One region of the Gilvimarinus sp. 1_MG-2023 genome, then DNA from elsewhere that is predicted to be linked to it. Evidence: riboswitches for the same ligand, from Rfam matches in the RefSeq annotation. Region 1 holds a riboswitch; the other holds the start of a gene.

Region 1 (4,162 bases):
GTAAAAAACCTCTAGTGTTGTCTTTGCGGCTTTGGCTGTAAGAAATTTCACCGGTAGAGAATTCTGCCGAGTTGCGAAAGACTAAAACCAGAGCCTGCCGTTTAGCGGGTACCCCTGAACGCACAGAAACCTGATGAAAAGCCCCTTAGCTGTTTTGATGCCAAAAGGGTTGGCCAATGGTGGGTGTGCTGGGATGGGCCGTCTGGCGTTTTTGCATCAATCCCGCTCGATAGGCATCGCGCCCAGCGCTAATGGCACTGCGAAAACTGGCCGCCATTAATGCTGGGTCTTGCGCTTTGGCCACGGCGGTATTGAGCAGCACTCCATCAAAGCCCAGCTCCATGGCATCACAGGCTTGTGAGGGCGCACCTAACCCGGCATCAATAATCAGTGGGCAGTCAAATCGCTGGCGCAAAGCTTTTAATGCATAGCGATTAAGCAGGCCGCGGCCAGTGCCAATCGGTGCTCCCCAGGGCATCAATACTTGGCAGCCTGCTTCGCGCAAGCGCTGACATAAAATTAAATCATCCGTGCAATAGGGCAGGACACAAAAATCTTGTGCGATTAATTCCTGTGCCGCTTCTAACAATTGAAAGGGGTCGGGTTGTAAATTGTAATCGTCACCGATTACTTCGAGTTTGACCCAGTTGGTGGCAAATAACTCCCGTGACATAAGGGCTAGATTGATGGCCTCTTTGGCGGATTTACAGCCTGCGGTGTTGGGCAATAAAGTACAGCCAGTCGATTGAATCATCTGCCAAAAACGTTCGCCATCGCCTTGTGCTGGGTTTTGACGACGCAGGCCCAGTGTCAAAATTTCAGTTTGCGATGTTGCAACCGAATCAAGCATTATTTCTGGCGATTCGTAGAGTGCGGTGCCGAGTAAAAAGCGACTGTTAAAAGTTTTACCGTAGAGTGTTAACGGGTCTGTCAGTGTCTGGTTGCTCATCAGCCACCTCCTACCGGTTGCACAATTTCAACTTGATCACCCTCGCTTAAGCGGGTGCTGGGGTAAGCCGAGCGAGGCACGAATTCACCGTTGAGCGCGCAAGCCACCCGGCTTGGCTCACTTTGCCATTGCTGTAAGGCATCGCTCAGACTCGCGGGTGCCTTTAATGTGACAGGCGAGGCGTTGATGGCAATACTAATGTCGTTAGACTTCATGGGTTGCTTGTTCCGAATGAGGCTGTGAAATAAGTTGTTCGCACGCCAAGTTGTTTTGGCCATGCAGTATGGATAAGGTTTGGGCAACGACTAATGGGGCTAATAAATAACCGTGGCGAAATAAACCGTTGGCACTGATTAGGCCTTCGTTTGCGCTCACGTGGGGCAAATTATTGGCGTATGCTGGGCGCAAGTTAACACCGGCCTCAAGAATTCGCGCCTCGGCAAATGCCGGGGCCAGTGTATACACCGCGCTGGAGAGTTCCAGATTGGATTGCAGTGAAATAGGGGAGAGATCTTCGCTTTCTAACTGCGTTGCCCCTATAACAAAACGGTGGTTGGGTTTGGGAACGATATACAGCTGGTAGCGCGGGTGCATCAAACGCACCGGCCGCTGTAGAGTGACCTCTCGGGTTTCAAGGTGCAGCGTCTCACCTCTTACCCCTCGAAGGGTTGGCTGATCAAACCTGGCCCCGGCGCCGCGACAATCAATGACCCAGTCGTGTTGAAAGTGTCGTCCTGAATTGAGATCGGTTATCTGCTTGGGGCTAACACTCACCTCGCTGTCATACCAGATGGTGACATCGGTTCGCTGCAGCCATTGATCGAGACCGGCCAGAAGTGCGCGGTTGTCTAAATGTGCCTCGGGGTTGATCCACAATCCTTGATCTAATTGATTGCTTAGGTCGGGTTCGAGTTCGCTGACTTGCTGACGATTGAGCATGGTTAATGTCATGCTGGTGTTCTCATCGGCAATTCGTTGACTGTCTCGATAAAATTGGGTCAACTCGGCTCGGTCTTGCGGGTGGGCGACGATCAAACTGCCTTGTTGTTGTATGGCATGGCTCAATCCCAGCTCGCGGCACCAGTTAGCCCAGGTATTGATTGCCTCGGTGCCCGCCCGATAAATACTTGGATGCGAAGCGGCCGCCTCGCTGATAGGGGCCAGCATACCCGCTGCTGTATAGGCGGCACTGGTGTTTGAACCGGAGCGGCCTTTGTCGTAGACCGTGACTGAGTGGCCCAATAAAAGCAGCCGCCATGCCAGTAAACGCCCGAGCAAGCCGTAACCGGCTATGGCGATATTGAGTGGGTGTTTGGCCGTGGGATATTGATGCATAGTGCCTCAAAAACGCGAGGCTGGACGAGGGGATGCCCGAGCTCGGCTCTGGCATCACTTGTTTCCTCCGCAGGTTCCAGCCTGTTCAGGTTCAACGGGTTCGGACGTACCGATCTCAGCCTCCGTACCGCTTATTTGCGGCCGAGGCACCCCGACAAGTGTGCTCAATATAAAGGGATTACTCCTCGCTTGCAATGACCTCGCACCGCAGGCGGCCATTGCCCAATCTAGCGTTAAGAGTTTCGCCCGTCGACACCTGTTGATGATGCTTGATCAGTTGACCCGAGTCGTTGGTGAGAGCTGAGAAGCCGCGCTCCAGTGTGGCCAGAGGGCTGACGCTATTAAGAACATGAGCTTGTTCGTGCAGCGTTTGATGACTGGTGTTAAGTTTTATCGACATCGCTTGTTTGAGCCTGTCGGTTAATTGAGTCTGCTCGCGTTGCAGCTTCCGCAAAGTGTGTTGTGGGGTGGCCCGGGTTAAGCGCTGCTGAATTTGTAGCTGGCGCGTTTGTTGTTGTTTTAATGGAAAAGATATGCCTTGCAGGAGGCGGGCTTCGAGCTGGTCAAGCTGCTGAGCTTGGTGGCGAAGTTTTTCGCCGGGATGACGCAAACGCTGATTCAGCCCCTCCAGTCGTTGGTGCGCATGCTTTAGCTTGTTGAGTATCTGTTGTGCCAGTACAGTTTCGCGACTGCGCAGTTGCTGTAATATTTCTCGTGTATTAGGTACAGAGAGTTCGGCGGCCGCAGAGGGGGTGGGCGCGCGCAGATCGGCCACAAAGTCGGCAATGGTAAAATCAATTTCATGGCCAACGGCGCTTATCACTGGAGTGGTCGACTGGAAAATGGCGCGCGCTAAGCGTTCATCATTAAAAGCCCACAAATCTTCAATGGAACCACCGCCGCGGGCGAGAATGATGGTGTCGAACCAACCGCAGCGCTCGGCGAGTTGTAGTGCTTGGATAATTGCCGGCGCCGCTTGTTCACCTTGCACTGGCACGGGTATAACCGTAATGGGTAGGCTTGGGTAGCGCCGTTTAGCTATGGATAAAATATCGCGAATAGCCGCCCCGGTGGGTGAGGTAATCACGGCAATATGCTGCGGCTGGTCGGGCAGAGGCAGTTTGTGCTCTGGGGCAAATAACCCCTCGCGCTCGAGACGCCCCTTAAGAGCCTCGTATGCGCGCTGCAAGGCACCGAGCCCAGCTTCCTCCATGTGTTCGGCAATAAGCTGGTAATCGCCGCGACCCTCGTAGATGCTAACGCGGGCGCGAATTAGTACTTGATTGCCGTTCTCGGGGGCAAACCGAACCGACTGGTTGCGGTTGCGGAACATGGCGCAGCGTACTTGTGCCTGTTCGTCTTTAAGCGTGAAATACCAGTGGCCGGAACTGGGTCGCGCCAGATTGGAAATTTCAGCCTCCACCCAGACTAAGGGGAGGTGAGTTTCCAGCAATTGCCGGCTGATCCGATTGAGCTGGCTAACGCTGACGATCTCTGGTCTGTTTTGGCCGCTTTGATTGGCGCTAAATTCAGTACTGTTGTTCATTTTGTCATTGTATCAGAGCGGGGCGGGGCAATTGCCCGTCAATGTCATAAAAGTAAAATAATTTCAGGGGGTTAGCGAGCTGCTTTGAGGTAATTTTGGGTTTACCTTAGCCGCTACAATGCGCTATAATTCGGCGCTTATTTTTCCCAAGCGAAAAAGGTTGGAGTGCTATGTTGCGAATCGCTGAAGAAGCTCTCACATTCGACGATGTGTTACTGGTTCCCGGATTTTCCGAGGTGACCCCAAAAGATGTGTCATTAAAGACACAATTGACGCGTGATATCGCACTCAATATCCCTCTGATTTCTGCAGCCATGGATACCGTAACCGAG
Region 2 (4,162 bases), on a different contig from region 1:
AGCAGGCACAAGTCATGGGGCAGGCGGCACTTGAGGTGGCCGAGTCTAATCGCGGTGCGTTGGATAAAACCCAGGCGATGATAGAGGCGCTGCTATAGAGGGCAGGTATTACCCAATAACCTCGCTGATGGCCGTTAAAAGCCAATTGTCGGGCACAAAAAAGCAGCCATTTAGGCTGCTTTTTTGTGAGTGTGGTGCCTTGGGTTACACGTCGTAATCGCTGCGGCGTACCGTTTGGGCATCCAGTAAAAAGCTGTCGATACGCTCGATATCGGCCGGAGTCAGCATGCCGGCTGCCTCGCGCAAACTGATCAGCTGAATAATATAATCGTAGAGGGCGTTGGAGTAATCGCGGCGCGCCTGAAACAGCGAGCGCTGCGCCAGCAACACTTCCACCAGGTTGCGTGTGCCCACTTCAAAACCGGACTGAGTGGCTTTTACCGCACTTTCGTTCGACACAATTGCCTGCTTACGGGCTTTTACACGAGCGACTCCAGTTTCAACCGCTAAATGCAGTGAGCGTGTGGCCTGAATAACATTGCGCTGCTGATAGTTGAAGTTTTCGTCCGCTTGCATGGCCTGAGCATAGGCTTGACGACGGCTACCGGAGGTACGCAGACCGCTAAACAGAGGGACTTGCAGGCTGATACCAAAGGAGTGGCCTTCACTGTCCGAGCGGTTGTAGGGGTTGTTGTAAATATCCGTATCCGTATCGGTTTCTGTGTAGCTGGCCGAGGCACTTAAGGTTGGTAGGTGATTGGCACGGGCGGCTTTTGCCTGCTCTTCGGCGGCATTCGCCGCGGCGCTGGTCGCTTTTAGAGTAAAGTTATTTTCCAGAGCAAATTCGACCCAGTCGTGGCGGTTAGCCGGGCTGGGGGGAACCACGGGGAACTCGTCGCTGAGCGGAGCAATGGCGTCGTGCGCCTGCCCGGTAAGCACTTCCAGAGATTCGTATTGAATACCTAGCTGACCGCGGGCTTCCAGTGATGCCGCTTGGGCGGTATCGAAGGCTGCCTGGGCATCGTGGACATCGGTAATCGGGGTTAGGCCCACTTCAAAACGCTGTTTGGTTTGCTGTAGCTGCTGCTCTAGCGCTTTCTCTTCGGCCATGGTGGCTTCGAGATTGTCGACCGCACGCAGTACATTAAAATACGCCTCGGCAACGCGCACAATCAGGCTCTGCTGGTCGGCCGAGTACTGCGCTTTGGCCTGGTCGCTCAAGGCGATGCCCTGCTGGTAGATGTGCCAGGCATTGAGGTCGATTAGCGCCTGGTCGAGGCTGACACTCCAGCTGACAACATCGGTGTCGCTGGTGGTGGAGCCATCGTCCACAATAACGCCTTCACTGACGGTGGCCCCTGAAGTTGACTCGCTAATGGTGTAGCTGGCGCTGGCATTAATTTGTGGCAACAGGCCCGCGCGGCCTATGGTTTTATTCTCAAGCCCTGCCCGGTAGGCGGCCTGATCGGCTTTTAACAGTGGATCGTTTTCCAGTGCCAGATTATAAATATCGAGAATAGAATTGGCTTGAGCACTGCCAGTGGCAGTAATCAGTGCGGCCAATAGGTAGCGTTTCATGGTTTTCATGGTGTTTCCCAGTGGTATAGCTTCCGTAAAAAGTCAGTGCTCGGGGTGATCGCCATAGGCGCACCCAGAAAAGGCGCTTCAGTCAGGACCTTGTTCAGAGCATGAGTGTAGCGATTTGTGCGGATAAAATACAGATGAATGTTCATTCATTTTTGCCCGAAAGGGGTAAAAAACCGTAAATCGGCCGCTTTACACACCTGCAAGACTTCTCTAGACTGCTTGCTTTCTTGTCGGGGTGCTTCGATTGTCGAGGCTGAGAGAGTCCCGTCGACCTGATCCGGTTAGTACCGGCGTAGGGAACGAGAGCGTAGCAATGATAACTGCCGATCTTCACAGTTCTGTACTGTCACTGTTTCTTCCGCCCGTGGCCTCTGCCCCGTGCGCGCGCCTTGCGGCTTGCTCTGGTTCCTGTTCTTTTGACTGGAGCCACCCATGTCCAATTCCCATCATGCAGTAACCGCCAATACGCCCATAGCCCTGACCATTGCCGGTAGTGACTCTGGCGCCGGCGCCGGTATTCAGGCCGATTTAAAAACCTTTGCCGCCTGCGGTGTCTACGGCACTAGCGCGCTTACGGCTATTACGGCGCAAAACACTCAGGGCGTGCAAGGCCTGTGGCAAGTCCCCATCGATAGCCTCAAAGCCCAGATAACCTCGGTGCTGAGCGACATGCCTGTCGCCGCGGTGAAAACCGGGCTGTTGGGCAGCGCTGAGGCGATCAGGCAAATCTGCCAGGTGTTGGATGGTGAGCGAGCACTGTCTCTGGTGGTGGACCCGGTGATGGTTGCCTCCAGCGGCCACCGGTTTCTCAGTCCCGATGCGCTCGGTGCTCTGCGCGAACAATTGATTCCCCGCGCCAGTGTGATTACCCCCAACACTCACGAAGCCGCTCGCTTGCTGGGTGAGCCCGAGGCGCACACCTTAACTGCCATGCAGGCACAGGCCGAGCGCTTACTGATGTTGGGCGCGCAGGCGGTACTGATAACCGGTGGCCACTTAGGTGGGGCGCAGGCTGTCGATGTTTATTGCGATACCGCCGGGTTACAGCTTTTTGCTCGCGAGCGTATTGCCACTGAAAATAATCATGGCACTGGTTGCACATTAAGTGCGGCCATTACCGCTTATCTCGCCCGGGGCGAGCCTCTGCCCGAGGCCTGCCGCCTTGCCAAGCATTATCTTCACCGTGCACTGCTTGCCGGTGCCAACCTCAAAGTAGGGGCCGGTTGCGGCCCGCTCAATCATTTTCCCGAAAAATTACAACTTTGCTCAACGCAGGAGCCTTTATGAGCCAGAATACCGTCGAACATCTAAGCGAAAGCGCCGTGGTGGATACCGCCTCGGTGCAGCCCTTCCCACGCTCTAGTAAACAGTATGTGCAGGGCAGTCGGCCCGATATCCGTGTGCCCATGCGCAGTATCGCCCTGGACACCACTCCCACTGAGTTCGGCGGCGAACACAATCCCGATGTGCGGGTTTACGATACCTCAGGGCCCTATACCGACCCCGAACAAAAAATTGATCTGCGCCAAGGGTTGGCCGATGTGCGCCGCCAGTGGATTACCGAGCGTCAGGACACCGAAGCGCTCGAGGCAGTGAACTCTGACTATACGCGGGCGCGTCTGGCCGACCCTGAGCTAGACGCTTTGCGCTTTGCTCATCAGCGTCGGCCCCTGCGCGCCAAAGCCGGTAAAAATGTCAGTCAGATGCACTACGCTCGCCAGGGGATTATTACCCCAGAGATGGAGTACATCGCCATTCGCGAAAACATGGCGCTGGCGCAAGCGCGCGAGCTAGGCATTATGGATAAGCAGCACCCGGGTAATAGTTTTGGGGCCAGCATTCCCGATGAAATTACGCCTGAGTTTGTGCGCAGTGAGGTGGCTCGCGGCCGCGCGATTATTCCCGCCAATATTAATCACCCGGAGTTGGAACCGATGGTTATCGGCCGTAACTTCCTGGTCAAAATCAACGGCAATATTGGCAACTCGGCTCTTTCGAGTTCGATTGAAGAAGAGGTGGAAAAACTCACTTGGGGCACCCGCTGGGGCGCCGACACCATTATGGATTTGTCTACCGGCAAAAATATTCACGAGACACGCGAGTGGATTATCCGCAACTCTCATGTGCCCATCGGTACGGTGCCGATTTATCAGGCGCTGGAAAAAGTCGGCGGTGTGGCCGAAGACTTAACTTGGGAGATTTTCCGCGACACGTTGATTGAGCAAGCCGAGCAGGGGGTGGATTATTTCACCATTCACGCCGGTGTCTTACTGCGCTATGTGCCGCTTACGGCAAAGCGCGTTACAGGTATTGTCAGTCGCGGCGGCTCTATTATGGCCAAGTGGTGTTTGGCGCATCATAAAGAGAGCTTTCTCTATACCCACTTTGAAGATATCTGCGAAATCATGAAGGCCTATGACGTGTCCTTCTCCTTGGGCGATGGCTTGCGCCCGGGCTCCATTGCCGATGCCAACGACGAAGCGCAATTTGGCGAGCTGGAAACCTTGGGCGAGCTGACGCAAATTGCCTGGAAGCACGACGTACAGTGCATGATCGAAGGGCCGGGGCATGTGCC

Evidence for each region. A riboswitch is a leader RNA that binds a small molecule or an ion and turns the genes downstream of it on or off. The one in region 1 is predicted to bind thiamine pyrophosphate.
Region 2: linked by a shared signal. The riboswitch ahead of thiD (bifunctional hydroxymethylpyrimidine kinase/phosphomethylpyrimidine kinase) and the one ahead of thiO (glycine oxidase ThiO) in region 1 are both predicted to bind thiamine pyrophosphate.

The regions. Positions count from the first base shown of each region.
Region 1 covers NZ_JAUOSC010000001.1:494,654-498,815, reverse strand. Annotated here, with positions in the region: gene Q4563_RS02165 (AEC family transporter) at 1-4, shown strand, start outside; gene Q4563_RS02160 (thiazole synthase) at 146-949, opposite strand; gene thiS (sulfur carrier protein ThiS) at 949-1,164, opposite strand; gene thiO (glycine oxidase ThiO) at 1,154-2,284, opposite strand; TPP riboswitch at 2,330-2,448, opposite strand; gene xseA (exodeoxyribonuclease VII large subunit) at 2,463-3,830, opposite strand; gene guaB (IMP dehydrogenase) at 4,001-4,162, shown strand, end outside.
Region 2 covers NZ_JAUOSC010000002.1:378,990-383,151, reverse strand. Annotated here, with positions in the region: gene waaA (lipid IV(A) 3-deoxy-D-manno-octulosonic acid transferase) at 1-98, shown strand, start outside; gene Q4563_RS04460 (TolC family outer membrane protein) at 205-1,587, opposite strand; TPP riboswitch at 1,809-1,903, shown strand; gene thiD (bifunctional hydroxymethylpyrimidine kinase/phosphomethylpyrimidine kinase) at 2,020-2,874, shown strand; gene thiC (phosphomethylpyrimidine synthase ThiC) at 2,871-4,162, shown strand, end outside.